Regions from separate parts of the Pseudomonas sp. CC11G genome, predicted to be linked through region 1. Evidence: riboswitches for the same ligand, from Rfam matches in the RefSeq annotation. Region 1 holds a riboswitch; the other holds the start of a gene.
The links. A riboswitch is a leader RNA that binds a small molecule or an ion and turns the genes downstream of it on or off. The one in region 1 is predicted to bind cobalamin.

Region 1 (7,367 bases):
TCTCCGGCGCCATAGGCGTAGCTGCCCCAGTTCAGGTACACCTCGGCCAGGTCTGCACGGGTTTGCCACAGGCGCTCTTCGATGGCGTTTTGTATGCCGGCGCCATATGCCCCAGGCTTGCTGCCGAACACCCGCCAGCCGGCTTCGCGACGGGCTTGCTCGGTCGCCATGCCTTGCTGCTCCAGGCGCTGACGATCCTGGCGGACGCGGGCCGCTAGCGGGTTCATATCGTCCGGTTCGTCGAGCTCGGCCACCGCTTGCACGGCGGCGTCGAACAGACGGATCAGGTTGCTGAACGCATCGCGGAAAAAGCCGGACACGCGCAAGGTCACATCCACCCGCGGGCGGTCGAGCAGGGAGAGCGGCAGAATCTCGAAATCTTCCACCCGCTGGCTGCCGGCCTGCCATACCGGGCGCACGCCCATCAGCGCCATGGCCTGGGCCATATCGTCGCCGCCGGTGCGCATGGTGGCGGTGCCCCATACCGACAGGCCGAGTTGACGCAGGTGGTCGCCGTGGTCTTGCAGATGGCGTTCGAGCAGCAGGCTGGCGGACTGGAAACCGATACGCCAGGCGGTTGGCGTGGGCAGGTTGCGCACATCCACGGAGTAGAAATTGCGCCCGGTGGGCAGCACATCAAGCCGCCCGCGGCTCGGCGCGCCGCTCGGCCCGGCCGGCACAAAGGCGCCGCGCAGGGCGGCGAGCAGGCCGTGCATTTCGGCCGGGCCGCAGGCGTCCAGGGTCGGCGCGACCTGTTCGCGCAGGGCGTGCAGCACGGCCTGGGTTTGTTCGCCGCAAACAGGTGACGCGTCGTTCAGGGTGGCTTCGATCAACTGCACGCCATACAGCTCCAGGCGTTCGCGGGTATCGCCGTGGCTGCGCCAGCTGTCGCTGCTGACACCGGCCAACACCTGCGGTCGCGGCCCTTCCCACACCGCCGCCATCTCGCAATTGAGCGGGTTGAAACCCAGCTCAAAGTCTTTGGCCAACGCCTGCAACAGGCTGGCATTGCGACCCTTGCCGTCGCCACGGGGAATACGCAGCAAGGCCAGCAACGTATCCAGACGCAGCCGCCCGGCCGGCGATTCGCCGAACACATGCAGGCCATCGCGAATCTGCGATTCCTTCAGGTCGCACAGGTACGCATCCAGCTGCGGCAGCCAGGAGTTGGGGTCTTCGTTGATCTGCAGTTGCAGCTCATGGTCCAGTTTGGTGACGCGCACCAGGGCAAGAATTTCGCTGCGCAGTTCGGTGGCGCGGCGTTCGTCCAGCAGCGAGGCGTCGTAATACTCATCGGCCAGGCGCTCGATATCGCGCAGCGGGCCGTAGCTTTCGGCGCGGGTAAGCGGCGGCATCAGGTGGTCGATGATCACCGCCTGGGTACGGCGTTTGGCCTGCGCGCCTTCGCCGGGGTCGTTGACGATAAACGGGTAGACGTTGGGCGTCGGGCCAAGAATGGCGTCGGGCCAACAGGTGGCGGACAGGCCGACACTTTTGCCCGGCAGCCACTCCAGATTGCCGTGCTTGCCGACATGCACCACGGCGTTCATGGCGAAGGTGTCCCGCAGCCAGAAATAGAACGCCAGGTAGCCGTGGGGCGGCACCAGATCGGGGTCGTGATACACGGCGCTGGCGTCCAGCTGATAGCCGCGTGCCGGTTGGATGCCGACAAAGGTCAGGCCGTAACGCAGGCCAGCGATCATCATGCGGCCGCTGCGGCCATCGCGTCGGTACATTGGGTCTTGCTCGGGCTCGCCCCAGCGTTCGCGCACGGCCTGCTGGTTGGCCTCGGGCAGACGGGCAAACAGGCGGTGGTAATCGTCCAGCGCCAGGCTTTGCGCGCAGGGGCGCAGGTCGAGGGTGTCGAGGTCATTGGTGACGCCGCCGAGCAGCTCGTGGATCAACGCCGTGCCTGTGGCCGGCAAACCGTCAACCGGGTAACCCTCGGCTTGCAGCGCACGCAGAATATTCAGCGCCGCGGCGGGCGTATCCAGACCCACGCCGTTGCCGATCCGGCCGTCGCGGGTGGGGTAGTTGGCCAGCACCAGGGCGATACGTTTATCCGCGTTACCCCGCTGCGCCAGCTCGACCCAACGGCGCGCCAGTTCGGCAACAAATGCCATGCGATCCAGGTCCGCCTCGTAGCACACCACATCGCTCTGGCTGCGCTCGCTGCGCCACGCCAGGCCCTTGAAGCTGATCGGCCGGGTGATGATGCGCCCGTCCAGTTCTGGCAGGGCGATATGCATGGCCAGGTCGCGCGAGCCGAGGCCCTGCGGGTTGGCCTGCCACAGCGGCTGGTTATCCAGCGCGCAGATGGCTTGCAGCACCGGCACGTCGCGGCGGAACGGGCGCAGGTTGGGTTGCTCGGGGTTGGACTGGGCAAAGCCGGTGGTGTTGATGATCAGGCTGGCGGCGCTCTGGTCGAGCAGGTCTTCCACCACGGCCAGGCACGCCGCTTCTTTCAAGCTGGCGACGGCGATGGGCAGCGGGTTCAGGCCTTGGGCGCTGAGGCACTCGCAGAAGCTGTGGATAAACGCGGTGTTCGCCGACTGCACATGGGTGCGGTAGAACAGCATGCCCACGACCGGTTGGCCGGGTTGCCAGGCAGCCTGCCAGTCGGCCAGGCCGGCGTTGACCACAGTCGGGTGATACACGCCGACGCGGGGCAACGGCTTGGGTTCGACCCAGGCGTACTCACCGTCAAGCCAGGTGCTGGCCAGGTAATGGAATAGCTGCCGGGCGTTATCCACACCACCCTGGCGCAGGTACTGCCAGAGGCGGTCGGCTTGTTCGGCGCTGACGGTGCCCAAGGCGGTGAGCTCCGGGTCCGGGCTGTCGTCGCCGGGTACCAGAATCAGCTGCGCGCCGCGCTCGGCCAACTCCACCAGACGCTCGATGCCATAGCGCCAATAACTCAGGCCGCCGTGCACCGACACCAGAATCACCTTGGCGTGTTGCAGCACTTCCTCGACGTACAGGTCGACCGAGGCGTGGTTCTGCAATTGCGCGGGGCTTGCCAGGCGCAGGGTGGGGTAGTGGTCGGGCAGGGTTTGTGCGGCGGCGGCGAGCAAGGATAGGTGCGAGTCGCCGGTGCACAGAATCACAACATCCGCAGGGGTTTGCGCCAGATGGGCGATGCCATCAGCGGGAACGAAACCACCGGGTTGGGTGCGGAGTAAGTGCATGGTTAATAGCCCGCCGCGTTTTGCATCCCTCGCCCGCTTGCGGGAGAGGGACCGAGGGAGAGGGGCATTTGATCTTTAGCGCCGTAATGAGCGGCGAAGAAAAGCGGCCCTCTCCCCAGCCCTCTCCCGCAAGCGGGAGAGGGGGCAAAAGCAAAGAGCGTGACCGTCACACCAACGCCGTACGCAGTTCGTTGCTAATCACCGCCTGATCCAGCTCCTGGCCAATGATCACCAAATGACTGGCGCGCACTTCGTCGCTGCGCCAGGCGCGGTCGAAGTGTTTGTCGAAGCGCTTGCCCACGCCCTGAATCAGCAGGCGCATCGGCTTGTTCGGAATGGCAGCAAAGCCCTTGATGCGCAGCACGCCATGGCGCTCGACCAGGCCATTGAGGGCGGCCAGCAGTTGGGCTTCTTCCACTTCCGGCAGCTCGAAGGAGAAGGAGTCGAACTCGTCGTGGTCGTGCTCTTCGTGGTCTTCCAGGTCGTGGTGGGTTTTGCGGCTGTCGATGTGCAGCTCGGTTTCCGAGTTCAGGCCCAGCAGCACGGAGAGCGGCAGCACGCCGCTGCGCGCTTCGATCACTTTGACCGCTGGCGGCAGCTCTTCGGCCACTTCGGCGCGCACGGCGGCCAGGGCTTCGGGGCTGAGCAGGTCGGCTTTATTGAGGATGACGAGATCGGCGCTGGCCAGTTGGTCGGCGAACAGCTCGTGCAGCGGCGATTCGTGATCCAGGTTCGGGTCTTCGCGGCGCTGGGCGTCCACCTGGTCGGGGAAAGCGGCGAAGGTGCCGGCGGCCACGGCTGGGCTGTCGACCACGGTGATCACTGCGTCCACGGTGCAGGCGTTGCGGATTTCCGGCCAGTTGAAGGCTTGCACCAGCGGCTTGGGCAGGGCCAGGCCGGAGGTTTCGATGAGGATCTGGTCGAGGTCGCCACGGCGCGCCACCAGCTCGCGCATCACCGGGAAAAACTCCTCCTGCACGGTGCAGCACAGGCAGCCGTTGGCCAGCTCATACACGCGGCCGTTGGCTTCTTCTTCGGTGCAGCCGATGGAGCATTGCTTGAGGATTTCGCCGTCGATGCCCAGCTCGCCGAACTCGTTGACGATTACCGCGATGCGGCGGCCTTCGGCGTTGTCGAGCATATGACGCAGCAGGGTGGTTTTGCCGGCGCCAAGGAAGCCGGTAACGATGGTGACGGGAAGTTTGGCCAAGCTTTTCATCGGTTGCAGCCCTGTGTGATGCGAGCGAAATCGGATCGGCGGGCAGCGGCGAGGACGGCGGCGAGCAGGGTGCACGCAGCAGGCGTTCGCTACCGGATCACCCCGCCCGGTTGTCGTGAATGCTTTACGAGGCAGGTCTCCTGGCTTTCAACCTGGCCCGTTGTCCGGGCCGCTTTCTTCGCCTTCCCGCAGGTGCAGTGGCATTGGAAGAAAGCAGGTTGTTCACAGTTGCGGGGGCAGCCGCGGCTAGACCGCGTTCCCTCTTAGCTCCACACCTGAACGGCGTGGAGAACCTCGAAGCGAGCAAGGCTACGCAGTGATGGGGTGTGGGTCAAATTCGGCACCTATCAAGGCCCCCGTCATTCTGATGAGTCGGTACGCAGTTCAGATTCTTGCAAAAGAATCCCGCCCGGCGAGCCAGTCTGGGCCCCCGCCTTCGCGGGGGCGACGGAGTTTTTTGCAGCTATCACCGTCATCCCCGCGCAGGCGGGGATCCAGATTTACGGATAAGCGTAGATGGCGGTAGGCAGCAAGAGTCCACCGTTGACCTTTGCCGTTGAAAATGGTGTCCTTGCGCGCTGTTTCAGGTGTCTTGCGTCGTCGTGCGCAAGGTGAAACGGGAAGTCGGTGCGCCCTTTTGTGGTTAGTCCGACGCTGCCCCCGCAACGGTAGGCGCTGTTTACAGCGCGAGCCCGGAGACCGGCCTGAATTCATACCAGTAGGCAAAACCCGCGGTGGGCGGGCGCAAGCCGGAAGTCTGAATGCGCGCGCATTCGGCTCCTCGTGCGTTCCCTTCTGCTACGTTTTCATTTCCAGTTCAGAGGGAACGGTCATGTCCAGTAGCACCCTTACACATTCTGCCGAGGCCAGCGCCTCGCTATCCCAACGCCTGGTTCTGGCGATTGGCGCCGGCTTGCTGGGCGCCTTGCTGGTGTATTTCGCCGGCTTTTCGCATATCGAGGCGGTGCACAACGCAGCCCACGATACCCGTCACAGTGCCGCGTTTCCGTGCCACTAAGGGGTAGCCGTCATGATTAAGCGTATTGCGCAGACCGCCGGCTTTACCGGCCTGCTGGGCGCCCTGTTCCTCACTTTGCTGCAAAGCTTCTGGGTTGCCCCGCTGATTCTCCAGGGTGAAACCTTCGAGAACGCCGAGCCCGCTACCGAGCAAGTGGTTACCGAACACAGCCATGACGCTGGCGCCGCAGCACACGAGCATGAACACAGCAGCGAAGCCTGGTCGCCGCAAGATGGCTGGCAGCGCGTGCTGTCCACCACTGGCGGCAACCTGGTGGTCGCTGTCGGTTTCGCCCTGATGCTGGCTGGCCTCTACACCTTGCGTGCGCCGGGTCGTACCCGTGATGGCCTGTTCTGGGGCCTGGCCGGTTTCGCCACGTTCTGCCTGGCGCCATCGCTGGGCTTGCCGCCGGAACTGCCGGGTACCGCCGCTGCCGATTTGCAGCTGCGTCAGTACTGGTGGATTGGCACCGCGACCGGCACTGCGGTCGGCCTGGCCTTGCTGGTGTTTGCCCGTCACTGGGCGGTGAAGGTTGTGGGTGCCGTGTTGCTGGTGGTTCCCCATGTGATCGGCGCACCACAGCCTGAAGTGCATTCGAGCCTGGCGCCGGAAGCACTGGAGCATCAGTTCATCTGGGCTTCGTTAATCACCAACGCGCTGTTCTGGTCGGCCCTGGGCCTGCTGAGCGCGTGGCTGTACCGTCGCTTCGCCGGCAGCAACGCGGTTTAATTCGCCGCTGCTGCGCACAAACCCGCTGGTGGGCATGCCCCCAGCGGGTTTTTTCTTAATTCTTGCAGGCGTTTTTCTTGTGCCGATTGTGCCGCCCTTTATTGCTGGAATTGGCTGTCGCGCAGGGTGCGATGCGGCGCAGTTGCGTCAGTTGCTGGAGCAGACGCTGGCGGCCAATGGCTTGAGCCTGGCCGACCTCAGCGGCTTGGCCAGCGTGGAGCACAAGCGCAACGAAGCGGGGTTGTTGGCATTGGCGGCGCAACTGAACCTGCCGCTGGCCTTTTTTACGCCGGCGCAATTGCAGGCCGTGGAAGATCGAGTTGGTCACGTGTCGGAGATCGCCCAGCGCGCCATCGGCACAGCCAGCGTCGCCGAAGCCTGCGCGTTGGCTCAAGTGGAAGCGGTCAGCGGACGCCGGGCCAACCTGCGTATCGGCAAACACAGCAGTGCCCAGGCCAGCGTGGCCCTGGCAGGGGTAGAGGAACACGCATGACGGTCTATTTTATTGGCGCCGGCCCCGGCGATCCGGAGCTGGTCACAGTGAAGGGTCAACGCCTGATTCGCAGCTGCCCGGTGCTGCTGTATGCCGGTTCTTTGGTGCCCGAAGCGGTGCTGGAAGGGCATAACGCCGAGACCGTGGTAAACACCGCCGAGCTGCACCTGGACGAGATCATCGGCCTGATCGAAACCGCGCATACCAACGGCCAGGACGTGGCCCGCGTGCACTCCGGCGACCCGTCGTTATACGGCGCCATCGGCGAGCAGATTCGCCATTTGCGCCGGCTGAATATCCCCTTCGAAATCATCCCCGGTGTTACCGCTACGGCCGCCTGCGCGGCGCTGCTGGAAAGCGAACTGACCCTGCCGGGTATCGCCCAGACAGTGATTCTGACCCGCTACGGCAGCCGCTCGAAAATGCCCGCCGGCGAAGAGCTGGCTGACCTGGCGCGCCACGGCACCACCATGGCTATCCACCTCGGCGTGCAGCACCTGGCGAAGATCGTCGAGGAACTGCTGCCGCACTACGGCGCCGACTGCCCGATTGCCGTGGTGCACCGCGCCAGTTGGCCGGATCAGGATTGGGTGCTGGGCACGCTCGCCGATATCGAAGCCGGCGTAGCGGCCAAAGGGTTTCAACGCACTGCGTTGATTGTGGTCGGGCGGGTGCTGGCGGCCGATGCGTTTGCCGATTCCAACCTGTACCGCGCCGGTC
Region 2 (7,367 bases), on a different contig from region 1:
TGGCGCGGCGCGGTAGGGCGTGGCCGGTTTCGCGGTCGCGGGCGTCCAGCCAGTTGGCGCCAGCCGAGGCCTGCCAACCGAATACCTCACGTTCCAGACTCAGCTCGATCCCCTGCAGGCGTGCCTTGTTCAGGTTCACCGTGCGGTAGGTGTAGGTCGCCGGGTCGTAGAGCGTGGTGCTGATCAGGTCGCGCACCTCGTTACGGTACGCGGCCAGGCTCCAGCGGGTGTCCAGGTGCTCGCCGCGTACTTGCAGCTCGTAGTTCTTCGAGTGCTCCGGTGACAGGTCGGGGTTGCCGATATAGCCCTGGCCGTCGTCCGGCCAGTACAGCTCGTTGAACGCCGGAGCGCGGAAGCCTTCGCTATAGGAGGCAATCACCGACAACGCGTCGCCCACAGGCACTGTGAGGGCGCCGTTCCAGGTGTTCTCGCTGCCAAACTGCTCGTTCTTGTCGTGGCGCAGGCCCAGTTCGGTGGAGAACCAGTCGCCTTGGAAACGATGCTGCACAAAAGCCGCCTGGTTCCAGCGGGTTTGCTGGTCGTATTCGGTGCTGCTGTGCAGCTCGTCTTCGTACCAGTCGACGCCCAGCAGCAGGCTGTTCTGCTCGGTCAGTTGCAGGGTGTTGAGCCAGTTGGCGGCGTCGCGGTAGGTGTTGAATACGCCCACTTCGTCGCTGAGCTTGTCTTCATTCTTTTGCCGGCTTTCGCTATGGCCGACTTCCAGGCGGCTGTTCCACACGTCGTTGAGCTGCGCATCGATAAACGTGCTGGCGCTGCTCAGGGTGAAGTCGGTGTACGGCTGCTGTGGATAACTCAGGTACGTGCTCATGTCGAAGCGGCCGAACGGGTTGTCGTACTCGTTGCGGCCGCGCTGGTCCAGCACGCTCATGCCGGCTTCCACTTGCTCGCTGAACTGATGGCTGAGATTGAAGCTCAGCGCTTTGTTGCGGTAGGCATCGTGGTCTTGGTCTGAGTCGTAGGACGGGCCGGTGCGGTCGACGCCAGCCGTTTCGTCCAGGCTGCCATTGAGGCTGAAGCGCGTCTGTTCATCGCCACCACTCAAACCCAGGCTGCGTTTGAAGCTCTGGTTGCTGCCGGCGCTGACCGCCAGGCTCGGGTGCAGACCGCTGTCGCCGCGTCGGGTGAAAATCTGCACCACGCCGCCAATGGCATCGCTGCCATACAAGGCCGAGCGCGAGCCGCGTACCACTTCAATGCGCTCGATCTGGTCGAGGCTCAAATACTGCAAGCTGGCGCCGCCATCGGAAGCCGAGCCGATGCGCTGGCCGTCCACCAGAATCAGGCTCTGCGTGTTGCTGCTGCCACGGATAAACAGCGAGGTGTTGCTGCCGCGCCCGCCGTTCTGCACCAGCTGTACGCCCGGCACGCGGGTGAGCAGGTCGGTGATGGAACTGGGTTGCAGGCGCTCGATATCGGCGCGGGTAAATACCGTGGCAGCCGCTGTGGCTTGGTTAATTGGTTCGGCAATACGACCGGAAGTGATGACCAGCTCGGGCAGTTTTAGCGAGTCGTCGCTGCTTTGCGCGTGGGCCAGTAGCGGCAGGAGCAGGGCCGGCAGGGCGAGGTGCAAGTGCTTCATGGGGTGAATCCTCAAAAGAAAAATTTTGAGGAGGGCATAGGCAAGCACGGCGCTTGAAAGCACGCCTGTGCTTGATGGTGCTGCCCTCCGCAACACCAGTCGATTCCGCACAGGCCGGTCTCCGGGCTCTCAACTGAAAGACGAACTTTCCTGCCGCGATCACCTTCCCAGGTAAACCCAGTGGTGTGTCGATCGGGCATGCAGCCAGGCTGCGGTCGATTACCGTTGCGGGGGCAGCGCCGGCATGGCTCGTGTGAGCGCACCGGCTTCCCGTTTAACGCCGGGCTCTTGCAAGCCGGGCGCACCTGTTTGGATAAACGCCGCGCACCCTAACGGGGGCGGGGAGGTGGGTCAAGGGCAGAGGCAGCAGGCGAGGAACGGTGTAGGGAATTTCCGTCGAGTTGCGTCAAGTCAAGATCCGCTTTGTCGCAGCTCCCTATTCTGGCCGCCCCTGCTCCTCACGGACCGCCGCCATGCTCGAAGCCATTCACTGGGATGCCGACCTCATTCGCCGCTACGACCGCCCCGGTCCGCGCTACACCTCTTACCCCACCGCCTTGCAGTTCAGCGACCACGTCGCCGGCAACGCGCTGGTACACGCCCTGGCCGAAAGCCGCAAAGCGCTGCGGCCGCTGTCGGTGTATGTGCATGTGCCGTTCTGCGCGAACATTTGCTACTACTGCGGCTGCAACAAGGTCATCACCAAAGACCGCGGCCGCGCGGTGCCCTACCTGCAACGCCTGCATGAAGAAATCAGCCGCATCGCCAGCCAGCTCGACCGCCGCCAAGTGGTCGAGCAACTGCATTTCGGCGGCGGCACGCCGACGTTTCTCGGCCACACCGAACTGCGCGAACTGATGCGCCACCTGCGGGAAAACTTCACCCTGCTGGAAGGCGACAGCGGCGACTACGGCATCGAGATCGACCCACGCGAAGCCGACTGGGCGACCATGGGCCTGCTGCGTGAACTGGGTTTCAACCGGGTCAGCCTTGGCGTTCAAGACCTCGACCCGCAGGTGCAACAAGCGGTCAATCGCCTGCAAAGCTTCGAGCAAACCCGCGCCATCGTCGAAGCCGCCTGGACCCTGCAATTTCGCTCGGTAAACATCGACCTCATCTACGGCCTGCCCAAGCAGACGCCCGACCGCTTTGCCGCCACCGTAGAAAAAGTCATCGAGCTGCAGCCCGATCGCCTTTCGCTGTTCAACTACGCCCATCTGCCGGAGCGCTTTATGCCGCAGCGCCGCATCAGTGCCGACGACCTGCCAAGCCCGGCGGCCAAGCTGGAAATGCTCCAGCGCAGCATCGAACAACTGACCGACGCCGGTTACGTGTATATCGGCATGGACCACTTCGCACTGCCCGACGATGAACTGGCGGTGGCCCAGGAAGATGCGGGCGCAACTTCCAGGGTTACACCACCCATGGCCACTGCGACCTGGTGGGGCTCGGGGTTTCGGCGATCAGTCAGTTGGGTGATTTGTACTGCCAGAACAGCAGCGACCTGCCGCGCTATATCGCCGCCATCGACGAAGGCCGTTCAGCCGTGGAGCGCGGGTTGTTGTGCAACGAGGACGACCGCATTCGCCGGGCCGTGATTCAGCACATCATCTGTGCCTTCAAGCTGGATTTCAGCTTGATCGAGAGCGCGTTCAATATCGAGTTTCGCGGCTATTTCTCTGAGGTCTGGCCACAGTTGCAGCAGTTCGCCCGCGACGGGCTGATCAGCCTGAGCGACAAAGGCATTGAGGTGCTGCCGGCTGGGCGCTTGTTGGTGCGCTCGGTGTGCATGCTGTTCGACCACTACTTGAGTGAGCAGAACAGTCAGCGGTTTTCGCGGGTGATTTAACCCAGCGGAAACAAAAAGGCCGGTCAAATGACCGGCCTTTTTGTTTAAAGCTACTGCTTAGGCGCTGACCTTCGGCGCCAGATCGACTGGCGCTAACAAGGCCAGTCGCGTGTTGATCGCCGCTTCGATACCCGCCGCATCCAGCCCGCACTCGGCGAGCATGGTTGCCGGTTTGGCGTGTTCGACGTACACATCCGGCAAGCCCAGATGCAGCACTGGCTTGAGCAGGTTCTCGCGGGCCAGGAACTCGCTGACGGCAGCGCCGGCGCCGCCCATGATCGCGTTTTCCTCGATGGTCACCAGCAGCTCATGCTCGGCCGCCATCTGGCGCACCAAGGCTTCGTCCAACGGTTTGACGAAGCGCATGTCCACCACCGTGGCATCCAGCTTCTCGGCCACCAGCAGGGCGTCGGTCAATTGCACGCCGAACACCAGCATGGCCACGCCTTTGCCTTTGCGGCGCACCACGCCTTTACCGATTTCGAGCGGCACCAACGCCTCGTCGATTTCCGCGTTCGGGCCGGAACCGCGCGGGTAGCGCACGGCCGCCGGGCCATTGAACAGGTAGCCGGTGGTCAGCATGCGGCGCAGTTCGTTTTCGTCGCTCGGCGTCATCACCACGATGCCGGGAATGCAGCGCAGGTACGACAAATCGAAACTGCCGGCGTGGGTCGGGCCGTCTTCACCCACCAGGCCGGCGCGGTCGATGGCGAACAGCACGTCGAGGTGCTGCACGGCCACGTCGTGAATCAGTTGGTCGTAACCGCGTTGCAGGAAGGTGGAGTAGATCGCCACCACCGGCTTGGCGCCTTCGCAGGCCATACCGGCGGCGAGGGTGACCGCGTGTTGCTCGGCAATCGCCACGTCGAAATAACGCTGCGGGAAGCGTTCGCTGAAGGCCACCAGATCGGAGCCTTCTTTCATCGCCGGCGTTATGCCCATCAGGCGTTTATCGGCGTCGGCCATGTCGCACAGCCACTGGCCAAATACCGCCGAATACTTCGGCCCGCTGGGCTTCTTCGGCACCGCCGGGGCGTTCACCGGCTCCAGCTTGGTGATGGCGTGGTAACCAATAGGGTCCAGCTCGGCCGGGGCGAAGCCTTTGCCTTTCTTGGTGATCACGTGCAGAAACTGCGGGCCTTCCAGCTCGCGCATATTGCGCAGGGTGGTGATCAGTGTCGGAAGGTCGTGGCCGTCGATGGGGCCGATATAGTTCCAGCCCAGCTCCTCGAACAAGGTGCCGGAGACCAGCATGCCTTTGGCGTGTTCTTCAGTCTTGCGTGCAATTTCCCAGGCGCCCGGCAGGCGCGACAGCACTTTTTTGCTGCCCTCGCGCATATTGGCGTAGGTGCGGCTGGAGAGAATCTTGGCCAGGTGATTGGACAGGCCGCCGACGTTTTTCGAAATCGACATGTCGTTGTCGTTCAGCACCACGAGCATATTGGCCTTGACGTCGGAGGCGTGGTTCAACGCCTCGAAGGCCATGCCGGCGGTCAGCGCGCCGTCACCGATCACGGCAACCGATTTGCGCTTGCTGCCCTGCAACTGAGCGGCAATCGCCATGCCCAGCGCGGCGCTAATGGAGGTGCTGGAGTGGCCGACGCCAAAGGTGTCGTACTCACTTTCGCTGCGGCGCGGGAAGGCGGCGATGCCGTCTTTCTGGCGCAACGTGTGCATCAGCTCGCGGCGGCCGGTGAGGATCTTGTGCGGGTAAGCCTGATGGCCCACATCCCACACCAGACGGTCATCGGGCGTGTCGAAGACGTAATGCAGCGCGATGGTCAGCTCGATGACACCCAGGCCGGCACCGAAGTGCCCGCCGGTCTTGCCAACGGTGTAGAGCAACTCCTGTCGCAGCTCGTCAGCGAGGATTTCCAGCTCGGCCTCGCCCAGACGACGCAGACCAACAGGCGTCTCTGCACGGTCGAGCAGCGGCGTAGCGGGGCGTTCGCGGGGGAACTCGTGAAACGTCGTGGGCATCAGGCAATCGTTATAGGTATAAAAGATGGCGCAGTTTACCTGATGAAGTAGGGCTTTTCGTAGGGTGCGCGTGACGCACCCTGGCAAATACCGATGTCCGGAGGGTTTGTGCGGGTTTCTGTGCGCGCCAGCGTGCTGGCGAACCCTGCAAACGACGGCCGCGAATACCTTTTCCAGGGTTCGCGACCAAGGTCGCTCCTACGTGGGGTAGTGCCGCGCCAGGAACTCCAGCAAAAGCTCGTTAACCCGCCCGGCCTGCTCATTCTGAATCCAGTGCCCACAATCGCTCAGCACATGCGACTCCAGCTGCGGCACCAACTCCGCCATCTTCTTGACCGTATACGCCTCCAGCTTGCCCACCGGGTCCTCCTCACCGAGCAAGAACAACGTCGGCTGCAGCACCTGCCGCCCGGCGAGAAACTCGGTGGTCTCCCAGTTCTGCCGGAAATTGCGGTACCAATTCAGCGGGCCATGAAACCCATGCTTGTTCAGCGTGCTCAGGTACACGGCAAAGTCCTGTTCGTTGCACCAGTCCGGAAACGTCGCCGGCACCTCCAGCCCTTCGAGAAACTGGGCATCCGCCGGTTTTGGATGAAGGAATATGTCGGCGTTGCCGCCAATCAACAGCCGCATGCTGCGCTCGATGTCGGCATTCAACTCCGCCTCGGCAACTCCCGGTTCCTGGAAATACACGATGTAGTTGAACCGCCCCGCATTGGCCTCGCGCATGATGTCGATGGCCGGGCGCTTGGGTCGCCCGCCAAAGGGCACGGACATCGCGCCCAACACGCTCACCCGCGCAGGCTCCAGCAACCCCAGGTGCCAGGCCACCGGCGCGCCCCAGTCGTGGCCGATCATGCAGACATCGGTATGCCCCAGCGCATCCATGGCGCCTTGAATATCCGCGCATAGGGTCAGTATCTGGTACGCCTCGACTTCCTCCGGTGCGCTGCTATCGCCATAGCCGCGCATTTCCGGCGCATACACGCGGTAGCCGGCCTCGGCCAGCGCCGTCATCTGGCTGCGCCACGAGTACCAGCATTCCGGAAAACCATGCAGCAGCCACACCGGGCGGCCGCTCTCGGGGCCGGCGCAGTAAATGCTCAGGGTGATGCCGTTGACGTCGAGGAGTTGCTGTTGGAAGGCAGTCATAAGGGTCACCAGGTATCCACGAAGGAGCGTTTCTTGCCGTCACGCTTTGGCGCGCGCGGTGCGGCGTTAAAGCCACGGACCAGCCAGCTGCGGGTTTCCACCGGGTCGATCACGGCGTCGATCTCCAGAAAGCTGGCCATGTTGATGCCTTTGCCGCTCTGGTAGGCCTTGGCCACCAGTTTGTCGAACAGCGCTTGCCGCTCGGTCGGGTCTTCCAGGGCTGCCAGTTCTTTCGAGAAGCCCAGGCGCACTGCGCCTTCCAGCCCCATGGCGCCAAACTCGGCACTGGGCCAGGCGATGGTGAATAGCGGCGAATGGAAACTACCGGCCGCCATGGCTTGGGCGCCGAGGCCGTAGCCTTTGCGCAGCACCACCGTGAAGAACGGCACGCTCAGGCTGGCAGCGGTGACGAACATGCGCGATACATGGCGCACGGTCGCCTGTTTTTCGGCATCCGGGCCGACCATAAAGCCTGGGGTGTCGCAGAGCGAGACCAGCGGAATGTCGAAGGCATCGCACAGCTGCATAAAGCGTGCGGCCTTGTCGCCGGCCACCGCATCAATGGCCCCGCCCAGGTGTGCGGGGTTGTTGGCGATCAGCCCGAACGGCTGGCCTTCGATGCGGATAAACGCGGTAATCAGGCCCGGCGCAAAACTGCGGCGCAGTTCCAGCACCGAGTCCTGGTCGGCCAGGGTGGCGATCACCTGACGGATGTCGTACACCCGCAGGCGGTTTTCCGGAATCAGTTGGCGCAGCTCGCGTTGATCAGCGCATTGCCAGTCGGCG

Region 2: linked by a shared signal. The riboswitch ahead of AC0V2S_RS02185 (TonB-dependent receptor domain-containing protein) and the one ahead of cobW (cobalamin biosynthesis protein CobW) in region 1 are both predicted to bind cobalamin.

Annotation. Positions count from the first base shown of each region.
Region 1 covers NZ_JBWBZC010000004.1:166,431-173,797, reverse strand. The annotation lists gene cobN (cobaltochelatase subunit CobN) at 1-3,188, opposite strand, end outside; gene cobW (cobalamin biosynthesis protein CobW) at 3,355-4,407, opposite strand; cobalamin riboswitch at 4,521-4,719, opposite strand; cobalamin riboswitch at 4,976-5,129, shown strand; gene AC0V2S_RS07090 (CbtB domain-containing protein) at 5,240-5,425, shown strand; gene AC0V2S_RS07085 (CbtA family protein) at 5,438-6,154, shown strand; gene AC0V2S_RS07080 (cobalamin biosynthesis protein) at 6,234-6,647, shown strand; gene cobM (precorrin-4 C(11)-methyltransferase) at 6,644-7,367, shown strand, end outside.
Region 2 covers NZ_JBWBZC010000001.1:449,381-456,747, forward strand. The annotation lists gene AC0V2S_RS02185 (TonB-dependent receptor domain-containing protein) at 1-1,600, opposite strand, end outside; cobalamin riboswitch at 1,696-1,924, opposite strand; partial or broken gene hemN (oxygen-independent coproporphyrinogen III oxidase) at 2,074-3,449, shown strand; gene dxs (1-deoxy-D-xylulose-5-phosphate synthase) at 3,507-5,429, opposite strand; gene AC0V2S_RS02200 (alpha/beta fold hydrolase) at 5,628-6,581, opposite strand; partial or broken gene AC0V2S_RS02205 (carboxyl transferase domain-containing protein) at 6,587-7,367, opposite strand, start outside.